4 regions of the Streptomyces sp. NBC_00691 genome follow, and region 1 is predicted to be linked to each of the others. Evidence: riboswitches for the same ligand, from Rfam matches in the RefSeq annotation. Region 1 holds a riboswitch; each other region holds the start of a gene.

Region 1 (3,503 bases):
GTCGAGGCCGACCTCGACCTCGACCGTGGGGTTGCCTCGGGAGTCCAGGATTTCCCGGGCTACGACGACGTCGATGGACGGCACGAGCATCTCCTTTTTGGGATGTGACGCTGGATGTGACGCAAGGTCGGTGCAGGGTCGCTTGGCCTTGCGACAAGAGCCTAACCGGCTCGGGGGCTCCGGCCAGCCGGGCGCCCGCCCCCTGGGACGAAAAAGGACCCAAGGGCAGGCATCTCGGGACGAAGGGCCTCAGATCTACCGGCCGGTAACCACGTGGACCGTCCGGTTCCGCCGCGGGCCCCTCCCCTTGTCTCTCCGTACGCCCCCGGAAACGGGGGAACCCCGGCCCGACGCGCACGGGGGATGGGCGCGTCGGGCCGGGGTGGTCACCGCGGGAGGGTCGGAGGGGCCGCGCGAGCCGCCGGACTCACGCGGACCGCCGGGCTCACTTCAGGTGAAGCTGCTGGCCCGGGTAGATCAGGTCGGCGTTCTCGACGACGCCCTTGTTCAGCTCGAAGAGCTCGGCCCAGCCGCCCTTGACGCCGTGCGCCTGGGCGATCTTGCTGAGCGTGTCGCCGGTGACGACCTTGTACTCGCCGTCGCCCTTCTTGACCTTCTTGCCGGTCGGGGTGGTGACGGTCTTCTTCGCGGCGGCCTGCGGGGCGGCCTGCTGCTGCGTGGCCTTCTTCGGGGCCTGGCGCTGCTCGCTGCGAGTGGTCGGCTGCTCGGCCTTCCGCTCCTGCTGGGTGCTCTGCTTCGGCGCGCTCTCGACGGCACCGGTGCTCGGCGAGGCGCCGGAGAGGCCCACACCACAGGACGGCCAGGCGCCCTTGCCCTGGCCCGCGAGGACCTTCTCGGCGACGGCGATCTGCTGGGACTTCGACGCCTGGTCGGCGGTCGAGGCGTAGGCGGTGCCGCCGTACGCGGCCCAGGTGGAGGCCGAGAACTGCAGGCCGCCGTAGTAGCCGTTGCCCGTGTTGATGGACCAGTTGCCACCGGACTCGCACGCGGCGACGGTGTCCCACTCGGAGACCGAGGCGGCCGAGGCGGTGCCCGCGGTCATCAGCGGGGCGGCCACGGCGACGCCGGTGACGCCGACGAGCGTGACGACCTGGGTCGCCTTGGAGGGACGACGGTGTTTGCCCTTGCCGGAAAACAGCATGGAGATTCTCCTCACCGACGCCTACGAGGTGAGCTGTCGGGTTCGGGCCAATGAGTTGCCCGGCCACGTGTCCTAGCACGTGGCTTCACCCCAAGCCGATCGTCGGCCGTCTGTCTCAACGGCCGGGGCCGGCACTTACCTTGGGTCCCCCGCTCCTGCCTTCGGCGCTTACGCGACGACAATTCCCATCGGCCGACGGCAGGATTCGGCGTTTCGGTCGACGGGGCCCGCGGTGGCGAGCGGTGATGACCGTAGACACAGACCCACCGGAAGTTCAAAGAGGCGTATTGCGGAAATATCGCCCCTACTTGCCTTCCGGCGGGGGGTGTTTATGCAGGTGAGAGGTGACAGAAGCAAAGTTTGCGGGCGTGACACGCCAGTTGGGACGAAGAGACCCATGTCTCACTTGCCCAGAACCGGACATACGCCCCCGAATCACTTCGCCGACGCGGTCGAACCGTTCGTCAGGTCGAGGGCCTGACCAGGGAGGATGAGGTCCGGATCGAGGCCCACCGTCTGCCGGTTGGCGTCATAGAGGGCGGCCCAGCCTCCGGGGAGTTCGTTCTCCTGTGCAATGTCGGACAGATTGTCGCCCGGCTGCACGAGGTAAGCGCCCGACTTGCCCTGACTGTCCGTTGCGTCCGATTCCTTCGGAGCGTCAGTCGACGACTCCTCCAGGGGGTTTTCGGTGAGCTTGTTGTCCGATGAAGCATGTCTGCCGGAATCGGCAGAACTGTCCGGCTTGCCGGTTTCCTCCGGAGCGGCATCGCCCCGGTGCTTCCCGGTTCCGGGAGTGGCCGACGACGTGTCATCCGTCGGGCCGCCCGGCGCGGTGGCATCCGGCCCGGTGGGCGTACCGGGCGTAACCGGCGTAAGGGACTCATCGGGCGCGCCGGGGGTGGTGGGCACGGTCGGGTGGCCCGGGTCGGTCGACACGGAGGGGCTCGTCGGGGTGGTCGGCGAGACGGGAGCGGTCGGCGAGACGGGCGCGGTGGGCGAAGCCGACTCCGTGGCCTTCTCCGCCTCCTTGAACTCCTTGGACCCCTTCGCCTCCTCCGAGGACCCCTCGGAGGTCCCGGGAAGACCGGTGGTCCAGTTCGACTCGGGAACAGGCCCCGTGGGGGCCTTGGGGACGCTCGCGGGGCCGGGGTCCACGCCCGGCGACGTGCCGTCGTTCGTCAGACCGGCGATCGGCGCGCAGGTGGCCCACTCGGTGGAGCCCTTGGCGAGGGCCTTCTCGGCCACCGCGATCTGCTGGGCGCGGCTGGCCAGGTCGGGGCTGGGCGCGTAGGTCAGACCGCCGTTGCGCTCCCAGCTGTCCTGGGTGAACTGGAGTCCGCCGTACATGCCGTTGCCGAAGTTGGCACTCCACTGGCCGCCGGACTCGCACTCGGCGACCCGGTCCCAGGTGGCCGCGTCGGCCGCGGAGGCGGATCCGGTGGCGAGCAGCGGCAGTGCCATGGCGGAGCCGGTCACACCCGCGGCGACGACGATTGCGGGGGCCTGACGGGGGCGACGGTGACGTCCGTTCCCGGAACGCATAGGAGCGCCTTTCGCGTGACGACTGTGTGGACGAGCCGAGTTGCCGAACGTGGCCGACTTACTCAACCAAGTTGACGAACCGAGCTGACCGGGAAGGTAGCCCTATTCGAACGCTCATCACAAGTCGATGCACTCGCGATCACGTGAAGATCACAGTTCTGACGGTTCATCACTTCGTGGAGGTCGTGCGGAAGGGGAGAACTCCACCGGAAGCGTGCGCAATCCGCGCATGATGAGCCCTCCGCGCCACCGCAGTTCCTCCGGTTCGGCGGCAAGTCGCAGGTCCGGCAGCCGGGTCAGCAGGGTCGCGAGCGCGGTCTGTCCCTCCAGCCGCGCGAGCGGTGCGCCCAGGCAGTAGTGGATGCCGTGCCCGTACCCGAGGTGCTGGTTGTCGCGCCGGGTCAGGTCCAGGGTGTCCGGCCCGTCGAACCGCTCCGGATCCCGGTCCGCGGCGGCGAGCACCACGAGGACGGGATCGCCCGCCGGGATGTCCTGCCCGCCGAGGGTCAGCGGCTCGGTCGCGTACCGCCAGGTGGCCATCTCCACCGGCCCGTCGTACCGCAGCAGCTCCTCGATCCCGGTCTCCAGGAGCCCGGTCTCCCCCGCCACCACCGAGGCCTGGAGCAGCTCGCGCTGCGCGGGGTGGCGCAGGAGCTGGTACATGCCGTTGCCGATGAGGTTGACGGTCGTCTCGAAGCCGGCGAAGAGAAGGATGAAGGCCATGGCGGCGGCCTCGTTCTCGGTGAGGTGCTCGCCGTGGTCGGAGGCCTTGATGAGCCCCGAGATGAGGTCGTCGGCC
Region 2 (3,503 bases), 2.7 Mb from region 1:
ACAACCCGCTTGAGACTTGAAGGGCAACACCATGGCTGAGCGCCGCGTCAACGTCGGCTGGGCCGAGGGCCTGCACGCCCGCCCCGCGTCCATCTTCGTCCGTGCCGCCACGGCTTCCGGCGTTCCGGTGACGATCGCCAAGTCCGACGGCACCCCGGTGAACGCCGCCTCCATGCTCGCGGTGCTCGGCCTGGGCGCGCAGGGCGGCGAGGAGATCGTCCTCGCTTCGGAGGCCGACGGCGCCGAGGCCGCTCTGGACCGTCTGGCGAAGCTCGTCGCCGAGGGCCTGGACGAGCTTCCCGAGACCGTCTGACCCGGGGTCGACACCCCTCAGCACACCGAAAGGCCGTGCCCGCCGGAATTCCGGAGGTCACGGCCTTTCGCTTTTCCGGCACCCTCTTTCAGGGCAGCACGAAGCGGCGGCATCGAATTCCTATTCCATGTATACGATGCGTGCGTTAATTCCGGGAACTCGCCGTGTTGACTGCGTGTTGCGAAACCCTCACACGGGAACGGTCCGGCCTCTTGAGGCGGTGCAGCGACTGCGAGCGCTCTGCGTGCTGCGCGGTCAGCGCCCGCGCCCGCTCGGCGTCACCGCGCGCCACGGCGTCCACGATCGCGCCGTGCTCGGCCCAGGCGTCCACCGGCCGCTCGGGCTGGTCGACCGCGTACATCCAGGCGATCTTGTGCCGCAGCTGGGTCAGCAGCGCCGTCAGGGCCGGACTCCCGGAAGCCTGCGCGAGCGTCTCGTGGAACCAGCCGCCGAGTGATCGCAGGTCCTCGCCCTGCCCGCGCCTGGCCCGCTCCTGCCCCAGCCTGACCAGGCCGCGCAGCACCTTGAGATGGGCCTCCGTGCGCCGCTGGGCGGCGCGGGCAGCCCCCAGCGGTTCGAGCAGCGCCCGCATGTCCAGCAGATCGGCGGCCTCCTGCTCGGTGGGCTCGGCGACATGCGCCCCGGCGTGGCGGCGGGAGACGACGAAGCCCTCGGACTCCAGGGTGCGCAGGGCCTCGCGGACCGGGACGCGGGAGACCCCGTACCGGCGGGCCAGCTGGTCCTCGGTCAGCCGACTGCCCCGCTCGTAGACGCCGGAGACGATGTCGTCCCGGATCGCCGTGCATACCGAGTGCGCGGGAATGCGCATGTCCGACCTCCGCCTTGGTCCGCGCGAGTCAATTCCGACGGCGCCTGTTCTGCGCCCGATCTGCGACTCTATTGCAGCGCGCCGGAATTTCCGATGCCCCGACGGAATATCGGTGTGCAGCGACAGACGAAAAGCCCCGGCTCTGTACGAGCCGGGGCTTTTGCGAGGGAGGGGCGGGACGACCGCCGGCCCCGCGCGAGGGGCGTCCTGGATCAGACGTTGACGCCGCGGGCGCGGAGGTACGCGACCGGGTTGATGTCGGAGCCGTACTCGGCGGTCGTCCGGGCCTCGAAGTGGAGGTGCGGGCCGGTCGAGTTGCCGGTCGAGCCCGAGATGCCGATCCGCTCACCCGGCTCGACGCTCTGGCCGACGTAGACCCCGATGGAGGAGAGGTGACCGTACTGGGTGTACGTGCCGTCGTTCATCCGGATGACGATGTTGTTGCCGTACGCGCCGCCCCAGCCGGCCTCGACGACGGTGCCCGAGCCGACGGAGACGACGCTGCTGCCGTAGGCGGCGTGGAAGTCGATGCCGGAGTGACTGCCGGAGGACCAGAGCGAGCCGCCGGTCTTGTAACCGGTGGACACGTACGAGCCCTCGACGGGCAGCTGGAAGGAGGCCAGACGACGGCGCTCGGCCTCACGGGCCGCGCGCTGCTCGGCCTCGCGGATCTCCTTGGCGCGGGCCTCGGCCTTGCGCTTCGCCTCGGCCTTGGCCTTCGCCTTGGCGGCGACCTCGAAGGCCTCCTGCTCCTGGGCGGCGGCCTGGGCGGCGATCCGCTCGGCGAGGTCGTCCTCGGTGATCACCTTGGTGATACCGGTGTCCTCGGGAGAGCGGTGGTCCGTGTCGGCGGCGAGCGCCGGGGAAGCGAGGGTTCCGATGACGCCGGTGGTGGCGAGCGTCGCCGCGCCGGCGAAGCCCACGCCGCGGCGCGCCATCCGGCTCGGAGCACGATGCTTCCCGGTGGCACGGGTGAACGCCATGTAGGGGCTGATCCTTTCCTTCCCTCTCGCCTACCGGGTTAGCTGACGGGTTCGGAGCAGGAAGGTCTCCTACGAGCCCCTCCGTACGAGACGAAGGCGCCCGATTCACCCCAGGGACTACGTGTGGGTCCCCGGCTCCCCAGGCTCGCGCCTGACGGGGACTCGGCGATGTCTGTCCGATGCCGCGGGTGCGGCACGTGCAACTGACGAACAGACGGCCTGACGCTATGCGGATCGTCTTTCAATCACCAACCGGACACGCATTTTGTAAGACATGCCACAGGGCATACAACCATCCTTAATCTCAATACGGACAAACAGGAGGACCCCGACGAACCATGTCGTCGGGGTCCTCCGTCGCCGTGCCGGCGGCCTGAATCAGCCGGTCACGACGGTCACTTCACCGATCCCGAGCGCGCGCACCGGCTCCGCGATCTGCGCCGCGTCGCCGACGAGCACGGTGACGAGCCGGTCCACGGGGAAGGCGCTGACCACGGCCGCGGTCGCCTCGACCGTGCCGGTCTCGGCCAGCCGGGCGTACAACTGGGCCTGGTAGTCGTCCGGGAGGTGCTGCTCGACCTGGTCGGAGAGCGTCCCGGCGACGGAGGCGGCGGTCTCGTACTTGAGCGGCGCGACGCCCACCAGGTTCTGCACGGCCGTCTCCCGCTCGGCGTCGGTGAGACCCTCCGCGGCCAGCGTCCGCAGCACCTTCCACAGGTCGTCAAGAGCCGGACCGGTGTTGGGCGTGTCGATGGAACCGCTGATGGCGAGCATCGAGGCGCCGTTCCCCCGGCCGTCCGAGCGGAGCACCTGCCCGAAGGCACGCACGCCGTACGTGTAGCCCTTCTCCTCGCGCAGGACCCGGTCGAGCCGCGAGGTGAGGGTGCCGCCGAGGCAGTACGTGCCCAGGACCTGGGCCGGCCAGACGCTGTCGTGGCGGTCGGGTCCGACCCGGCCGATCAGCAACTGGGTCTGGACGGCCCCGGGACGGTCCACGATGACGACCCTTCCGGTGTCGTCGGCGGTGATCGGCGGCATCGGGAGCGCCTCGGCCGGCTCACCGGTCCAGGCGCCCAGGGTCTCGGCGAGGACCTTGTCCAGGTCGACGCCCGTGAGGTCGCCGACGACCACGGCGGTGGCCGTGGCGGGCCGGACGTACGCCTCGTAGAAGGCGCGGACCGCGGCGGCGTCGATCGCCTCGACGGTCTCCTCGGTGCCCTGGCGCGGCCGGGACATCCGGGCCTCGGCCGGGAACAGCTCCTTGGAGAGCTGCTTGGCGGCGCGGCGGCCCGGGTTGGCCGTCTCGTGCGGGATCTCGTCGAGGCGGTTGCGCACCAGGCGCTCGACCTCGGTCTCGAGGAACGCCGGCGCGATCAGG
Region 3 (3,503 bases), 970 kb from region 1:
TTCCCTCAGGACCGTTCCGTCGGTTCTCGGGGCGGGTGGAGGGGTCAGAGGGTCAGGCCCTTGGAGCGCAGCCACTCCGCCGGGTCGAGGCCGGAGCCGCCGGGCGTGTGCACCTCCATGTGGAGGTGGGCGCCGGTCACGTTGCCGGTGGCACCGACGCGGCCGATCGTCTCGCCGGTGCCCACGGTCTGGCCCGCGGAGACGGTCATGGACGACATGTGGGCGTACCAGATCTCGGTGCCGTCCGAGAGCTCCAGGACGACGCGGTAGCCGTACGAGCCGGACCAGCCGGCCGACTTGACGGTGGCGCCGTGGACCGCCTTGAGCGGGGTGCCGGTGGGGGCCGCGAAGTCGAGGCCGGTGTGGTAGCCGGAGGACCACATCGAGCCGGACTGCATGTAGGTGGCGCTGAGGCTGTAGGAGGAGAGCGGCAGCGAGTAGCTCGCGGCCAGCTTGGCGAGGCGCTCGGCCTCGGCCGCCGCCTCGGCCTTCGCCTTGGCCTCGGCTTCCGCCTTCGCCTTGGCCTCCGCCTCGGCCTTGGCCTTCGCCTCGGCGGCCGCCTTCTCCGCGGCGTCGGCCTTGGCCACGGCCTCCGCCGAAGCCTTCTCGGCCGCCGCCTTCTCCGCCGCGGCCTTGTCGGCTGCGTCGGCGGAGGCCTGCTGCTGCTCGGCCTGCTGGAGGATGCGGGCGCGCAGGGCCTCGCCCGCGTCGTGGGCGCCGGGCGCGGACTGCGCGGCCGGGCCGTCCTGGGTGACCAGGCCGGCCTGCGTCATCCGCGGGGTGTGCGTGCCCTGCTCGTCGTCGAGGGTGGCGTACGTGGCGACGGTGAGCGGGTTCGGGTTGGCGCGGTCTGCGCTGACCGTCTCGTGGGTCTCCTCGGGGAGGAGGTCGCCGACGCCGGGCAGGTCGTGGGCGTCCGGCAGGTTGAGGTCGGGAAGGTCCGGGAGCGATATGGCCACCGGGGGCTTCTCCTGCGCGGTGGCGAGGCCGCCCGCACCGACGGCCGCGATCACACCGACGCCGAGGACGGTGGAGGAACGGGCGAAGTTGGAGCGCTGCTTGACGACACGGTGGCGGCCGCCGGAGCGGAGGGATCCCTCGGTGGGGTTCCACTCGGTGTCCGGGGCGGCAGGACCCGCACCACCACCGAAGGCATCGAAGGGGGCTTCGGGTGCGGGAGTGTTGGACGCCACGAAGGCGCGCTCCTTTCCTTCCTTCTCGCCTACCGGGTTAGCTGACGGGTTCGGAGCAGGAAGGTCTCCTACGGGCACGGTCGCACGAGTGCGAAGGGCCCGATTCACCCCAAGTAGTGGTTCCCCGGTTCCTTTTCAGGATTCGGCGCGTGCGCACGGTGCCGCCTCTTGCGACGGCTGGGACGACCGCGCTGCGTTATCGAACGTTAATAGACACGGGGTCCCGATTCCAAGCCGTTCCTCTTGATCATTCATTGAATTGGGAGGGAATGGTCCGAGTTGACCCCCCTTCAGTAAGGGACGCCGAAACCCTCGCGATCTGACGTTATGTCAATTGTTATCGCAGTGACACCTCGCGACTACGGCCGGTGACCGGACCCGCCGCGGGGCCCTCAGGGCCTGCCCTGCGGCACCACGGGCATGGTCCGACGCCGCTCCGGCTGCCCCGTCGCGGGACGGCTCACCGCGAGCAGCGCCATGTCGTCGGTCGACCCGCCTCCGGTGTGCAGCCGTACGTCGTCCACGAGAGCGTCGAGGAGTTCCTCGGGCCCGGGGAAGATCCGCCCGGCGAGCCGTTTCCCCGGGTCGTAGAAGACACCCTCGGCGTTCCGCGCCTCCGAGAGACCGTCGGTGTAGAAGAGCAGCGTCGCGCCCGGCGGGTACGGCCGCGCCTCGGCCCGGTCCGGCCACGCCGCCAGATCGCCCATCCCGAGCGGCAGCGCCGCCTCGCCCGGCTCCAGCGTGTCCAGGCGCCCGTCCGTGTACAGCATCAGCGGAGGCGGGTGCCCGCGGTTGACGACCCGTACGAACCCGTCGAAGGTGCCGCTCCCGTCACCGCGCGGGATCTCGGCGAGGACGGCCGTGGTGAACCCCTCGAAGGCGTCGAGCCCGTGCCGGCGGGTGCCCTCCCGGGCGAGGGCCCGTTCGAGCCGCTGTGCCACGCCCTCCAGGGTCCGCTCCTGCTCGGCCGCCTCCCGGAACGCCCCGATGACGACGGCGACGGCCTCGACCGCGTCCATGCCCTTGCCGCGGACGTCGCCGACCACGAGCCGTACCCCGTAGGGGGTGTCCTGGACGGCGAACAGGTCGCCGCCGATGAACGCGTCCGCCTGCGCCGCCTCGTACCGCGCCGCGCACTGCAGTCCGCCGATCCGCTCGGCGGGCGTCGGGAGCACCGCCTTCTGCGCGGTCTCCGCGATGACCCGCGCCGAGGCGAGCCGCTCGCCGCTGCGGAGGACGACCCGGTTGATCAGCATGGCCAGCGCGGCGACCGTGAACACGGTCAGGAACTCGGTCAGCGACGAGACCTGGTTCGCGGTGCCGTTGTAGAGGTGCAGCCCGACGGAGGCGAGGACGGCCGCGATCCCGGTGAGCAGCGTGGTGAGGGTGGAGAAGAACGGTGCCGCGATCAGCGGGGCGGCGGAGAACAGCGGCGCCGCGCTGTACTTGGGCGGCGTCAGGACGTCGAAGAAGACACCGCCCACGATGATCAGCGGCGGCAGCGCCCGGATGAACCTCCGGGCGCCCCCGTACGAGCGGCGGGGGTCGCCCGTACGCCGCCCGTCGGTCACTCCTGGAGGGTGCCCCACCTGTGGTCTCCTGCCCGGTCCGTACCCGGCCGCGGCCCGTACCGCGCCCTCCCAGGGTGGCCGTCGCCGCCCGGGGCGGCGACCTCCGTGGGGCCGACTGGCGTACGGACCGGGGCAGGGCCCGGCCACGCGCGCGTGCGGGCACCACGCGGTGGCGGACGGCCCGGCCACGCGGGCGGAGGGAGGCGGCCCCGCCACGCGCGCGGGGGTCAGTCGGTGGCGGTCCCCTCCGCCAGCCGCCCGCCCCGCGCCAGGAGCGCCATCGCCGCCGCGCACCCCAGCCCCACCGCGCAGAGCGCGAGCCACGGCACAGCCGACCACCCGGTCACGTCGAGCAGCGCGCCCGTCCCCAGGTTCCCGAGGGTGATCCCGATCCCGCACACCGTGTTGTAGAGCCCGTAGTGGGTGGCCACCCAGCGCCCCCGGGACAGCGCGACGACCGTGTCCATCTCGTACGGGTAGAGCACCGCGTTCGCGACGGCCAGGACCGCCGCGCACAGCAGCAGCCCCACCAGACCCCGGCCGAGGGCCGCCGGGAGCAGGAAGGCCCCGCCCATCAGGGCGAGCCCGAGGACCAGACACCGCTCCCGGCTCAGCCGCCGCTTGCACCAGGCGGTGATCCGCAGCTGCCCGGCGAGCGCGACCAGGGCGGACACGACGAAGAGCGCCGTCGTGGGCCCCGTGCCGCCGGCGGCGAGCGGCAGCGCCAGATAGACCTGGA
Region 4 (3,503 bases), 3.6 Mb from region 1:
GTACGAGCGCTTCCTCGCCAGGTGCGGGGAGCTGGCGGAGCGGGGCATCCGCTTCAGCGTCGGCGTCGTCGGGCTTCCGGAGCACACGGAGCACGCCCGGCGGCTGCGGGCCGCGCTGCCGTCACACGTCTACCTCTGGGTGAACGCGGCGGAGGGGCACGCGTACACCGACGCGGAGGCCGCGGTGTGGACGCGGATCGACCCCCTCTTCCCCTACAGCCGCCAGCCGCACCGCTCGGCGGGGCTGCCGTGCCGGACCGGGGAGTCGGTGATCTCGGTGGACGGCGAGGGAACGGTCCGGCGCTGCCATTTCGTCAAGGCCGAGCTGGGGAACCTGTACGACGGCTCGTACCGCGCCGCCCTCCGCCCCCGTGCCTGCCCCCTCGCCGTCTGCGACTGTCACATCGGCTACGTCCATCTGGAGACGCTGCCGCTGTACGACGTGTTCGCCGGCGGGGTCCTGGAGCGGATCCCCGCCGTCGTCCGCCCGCCGGCCCTGCCCGGAACTACAGGGGCATGAGGTCGGGGCGCTTCGCCTCGACGTGGTCGCCGGAGCTCTCGCCGCGCAGTCGCCGCCCGATCCAGGGCACGAGGTACTCCCTGGCCCAGTGGATGTCGTCGCGGCGCACCTCGAGCGTGCCGCGCGGGGGCACCGGCGGCCACTCCTGGTCCGGGTCGGCCGGCACCGGCATGCCGAGGACCTGGGCGGCGCGCAGGGCGACCCGGGTGTGGCCGTCCGACGAGAGGTGCAGCCGGTCGTCGTCCCAGGCTCGCCGGTCCTGCACGGACTTCAGGGACCAGAGGTCGAGGACCGGGCAGCCGTAGCGGTCCGCGACGGCCCGGACGTGCCCGTTGTACGTGGCGATCTTGCCGCGCAGGTGCTTGAGGAGCGCGACGCCGCGCGTGTCGAAGCCGGTGGTCACCATCACGGTGCCGACGGCGGAGGTCAGGTCGGCCACGGCGCGCTCGAAGCGCTCGGCGACCTCGTCGGGGTCCGTGCCGGGGCGGATGATGTCGTTCCCTCCGGCGCAGAAGGTCACCAGGTCGGGGGCGAGTTCCTTCGCCCGGGGGACCTGTTCCGCCACGATCTGGTCGAGGAGGCGCCCGCGTACGGCCAGGTTGGCGTAGCGGAAGGCGTCGTGCTCCGGCAGCTGGTCGGCGAGCAGCACCGCGAAGCGGTCCGCCCAGCCGACGTACGTCCCGTCGGGCCCGGGGTCTCCGACGCCCTCGGTGAAGCTGTCACCGATCGCCGCGTACGACCCGAATGCGTGCGTGTCTCTTGATCTCGAATCGTCTGCCACGGGAGCACATCCTTCCCTTTCGGATGTGACCTACGCGACCGTAAGGAGGGGTTGACGTCGGGTGACATATGCCACCGATAAAGAATTCGCCAAGCCGGAATAGACCCGGAACACGCCGGAGGCCCGGCACGTGGGTGCCGGGCCTCCTGGTGACGACGGGGCGTCAGATGTTCACGCCGTGCTGACGCAGGGTGGAGATCGGGTCGATGTCGGAGCCGTACTCCGGACCGGTGCGCATCTCGAAGTGCAGGTGCGGTCCGGTGACGTTGCCGGTCGCGCCGGAGAGGCCGATCTGCTCTCCGCCGCTCACGGTCTGGCCGGCGGAGACGGAGATCGAGGAGAGGTGGGCGTACTGCGAGAAGGTGCCGTCGGCGTGCTGGATGACGACCTGGTTGCCGTACGCGCCGCCGTCGCCCGCGGAGTACACGGTGCCGGGGCCGACCGCGACGACCGTGGTGCCGGTGGAGGCCATGAAGTCGACACCGGTGTGGTAGCCGGAGGACCACATGGAGCCGGAGGCGCGGTACGGGGTGGACATGCCGCCGCTGACCGGGGCGACCCAGCCGGAGGCGGAGGTCGAGGCGCCGGACTTCGAGGACTGCGAGGCGGAGGCGTCCGCGGACGGGGTGCTCGCGGCCGGGGCGGAGGAGCGCTCGCTGCTCCGGGAGGCGCGCGAGGTGTCGCCGTTCTTCGCGGAGCTCTCGGGGGCGGCCTTGGGCGCGGCACTCTTCGGCGCGGCGGCCTTGGCGGTGCTCTTGGCGCCGAGGGTGAGCTTCATGCCCGGCAGGATGAGGGAGGGGTTCTCCCCGACGACCTGACGGTTGTCCGCGTACAGCTTCTGCCAGCCGCCGGCGAGGTGGTGCTCGGCGGCGATCTTCGAGAGGTAGTCACCCCGCACGACGGAGTACGTCGTGGGCGCGGCCTTGGCGGCGGGCGCGGCCTCGGCGACGGCCGGGGCCTTGGCGGCGGCGGTGACGGCCTGGCCGGGAGCGGAGGCCGGGGCGGCCTGCTCGGCGGCGTGGGCGCCGGTGGCACCGAGGAGCGGGAGGGCGACGACGGCGCCTCCCGTACCGGCGGCGGCGATTCCGCGGGTGAGGCGGTTGGACTTGATGCGGCGGTGCTTACCCTTCGCGGGCATGGCGAATTCCTCTCCGGCGCCTACGAGGTGAGCTGTCGGGTTCGGACTGGAGATGTCCGGCCGCGCTCTCACGCGGCTTCACCCCGAGCCGTCCTGCGTCGCGGGACCGGCGTACTTCCTGGGTCCCCCGCTCCTGCCACGCATGGGATGAGTGGAATTCCGGACGGTGGCAGGATTCGGCGGTCCGACCGGATTGACGGTGACGCTAGACGAGCGGGGTCGGGGCGAACAAGCCACGGATTTCTTCCGACTTTCCCCGTACGGCCTTTCACCCGGAATTCCGGTCACCCTCCGTGGATGACGGACCTTCGATCTCCTTTTCACGTACGGCAATTGACCGGGCCCGTCGGCCACGATCCGTCACTTCTATGACCCTGCTCACGCACCTGGGCTCATCTCGCCTGTAAACAGGGCGCGTTATACACAAAAGCCCAATTCGGACAGATCACCCATTCCCGTCCAGGGGGGTGCGCCATCGCGTCCCCACCGGGATGATTGCCCTCGGAACCGATCTCGCATCGGGCACCCGAACGTCGACCCATCAGGAGCATCCGTGACGCAGCAGCTGCCGCAGGTCCCGCCCATCGAAGCGAACGAGCCCGAGCTGGCCGAGGTCCGCAACTTCCGGGACGTGGGCGGCCTGCCGACGACGGACGGGCGCGCCGTGCACCCGGGCCGCCTCTTCCGCAGCGGCCACCTCGCCCATGCCACCGAGGAGGACGTCACCTTCCTCGACTCGCTCGGACTGCACACGGTCTTCGACTTCCGGAACCTCGCCGACCGGAAGATCGAGGGGCCGGACGTCGATCTTCCGGGCGTGCGGAACGTGAACATACCCCTCAACGACCCGGCCGACGGCAAGGAGTTCTGGAAGCTGGTCCGCGACGGCGACATCGAGCAGCTTCGGGAGATCCTCGGCGACGGCAAGGCCGCGGACCGAATGTCCGACTCGTACCGGAAGATGGTGGTCGAGCGGACCGATGAGCACAGCCGGATCCTGCACTCCCTGGCCGAGGACAGCCTTCCCGCCCTGATGCACTGCGCGGCCGGCAAGGACCGCGCCG

Evidence for each region. Region 1 has a riboswitch for cyclic di-AMP ahead of OG392_RS15005 (transglycosylase family protein). Riboswitches for the same ligand answer to the same signal wherever they lie in the genome.
Region 2: linked by a shared signal. The riboswitch ahead of OG392_RS27345 (M23 family metallopeptidase) and the one ahead of OG392_RS15005 (transglycosylase family protein) in region 1 are both predicted to bind cyclic di-AMP.
Region 3: linked by a shared signal. The riboswitch ahead of OG392_RS19540 (M23 family metallopeptidase) and the one ahead of OG392_RS15005 (transglycosylase family protein) in region 1 are both predicted to bind cyclic di-AMP.
Region 4: linked by a shared signal. The riboswitch ahead of OG392_RS31030 (M23 family metallopeptidase) and the one ahead of OG392_RS15005 (transglycosylase family protein) in region 1 are both predicted to bind cyclic di-AMP.

Annotation. Positions count from the first base shown of each region.
Region 1 is NZ_CP109007.1:3,350,263-3,353,765, forward strand. It holds gene eno (phosphopyruvate hydratase) at 1-90, opposite strand, end outside; gene OG392_RS15005 (transglycosylase family protein) at 446-1,162, opposite strand; cyclic di-AMP (ydaO/yuaA leader) riboswitch at 1,166-1,339, opposite strand; gene OG392_RS15010 (LysM peptidoglycan-binding domain-containing protein) at 1,598-2,638, opposite strand; gene OG392_RS15015 (cytochrome P450 family protein) at 2,855-3,503, opposite strand, start outside.
Region 2 is NZ_CP109007.1:6,037,787-6,041,289, reverse strand. It holds gene OG392_RS27355 (HPr family phosphocarrier protein) at 32-313, shown strand; gene OG392_RS27350 (GntR family transcriptional regulator) at 459-1,142, opposite strand; gene OG392_RS27345 (M23 family metallopeptidase) at 1,355-2,125, opposite strand; cyclic di-AMP (ydaO/yuaA leader) riboswitch at 2,138-2,303, opposite strand; gene OG392_RS27340 (M16 family metallopeptidase) at 2,504-3,503, opposite strand, start outside.
Region 3 is NZ_CP109007.1:4,315,692-4,319,194, reverse strand. It holds gene OG392_RS19540 (M23 family metallopeptidase) at 45-1,193, opposite strand; cyclic di-AMP (ydaO/yuaA leader) riboswitch at 1,205-1,351, opposite strand; gene OG392_RS19535 (PP2C family protein-serine/threonine phosphatase) at 1,586-2,782, opposite strand; gene OG392_RS19530 (MFS transporter) at 2,992-3,503, opposite strand, start outside.
Region 4 is NZ_CP109007.1:6,907,876-6,911,378, reverse strand. It holds gene OG392_RS31040 (STM4011 family radical SAM protein) at 1-520, shown strand, start outside; gene OG392_RS31035 (SGNH/GDSL hydrolase family protein) at 507-1,301, opposite strand; gene OG392_RS31030 (M23 family metallopeptidase) at 1,465-2,439, opposite strand; cyclic di-AMP (ydaO/yuaA leader) riboswitch at 2,444-2,603, opposite strand; gene OG392_RS31025 (tyrosine-protein phosphatase) at 2,993-3,503, shown strand, end outside.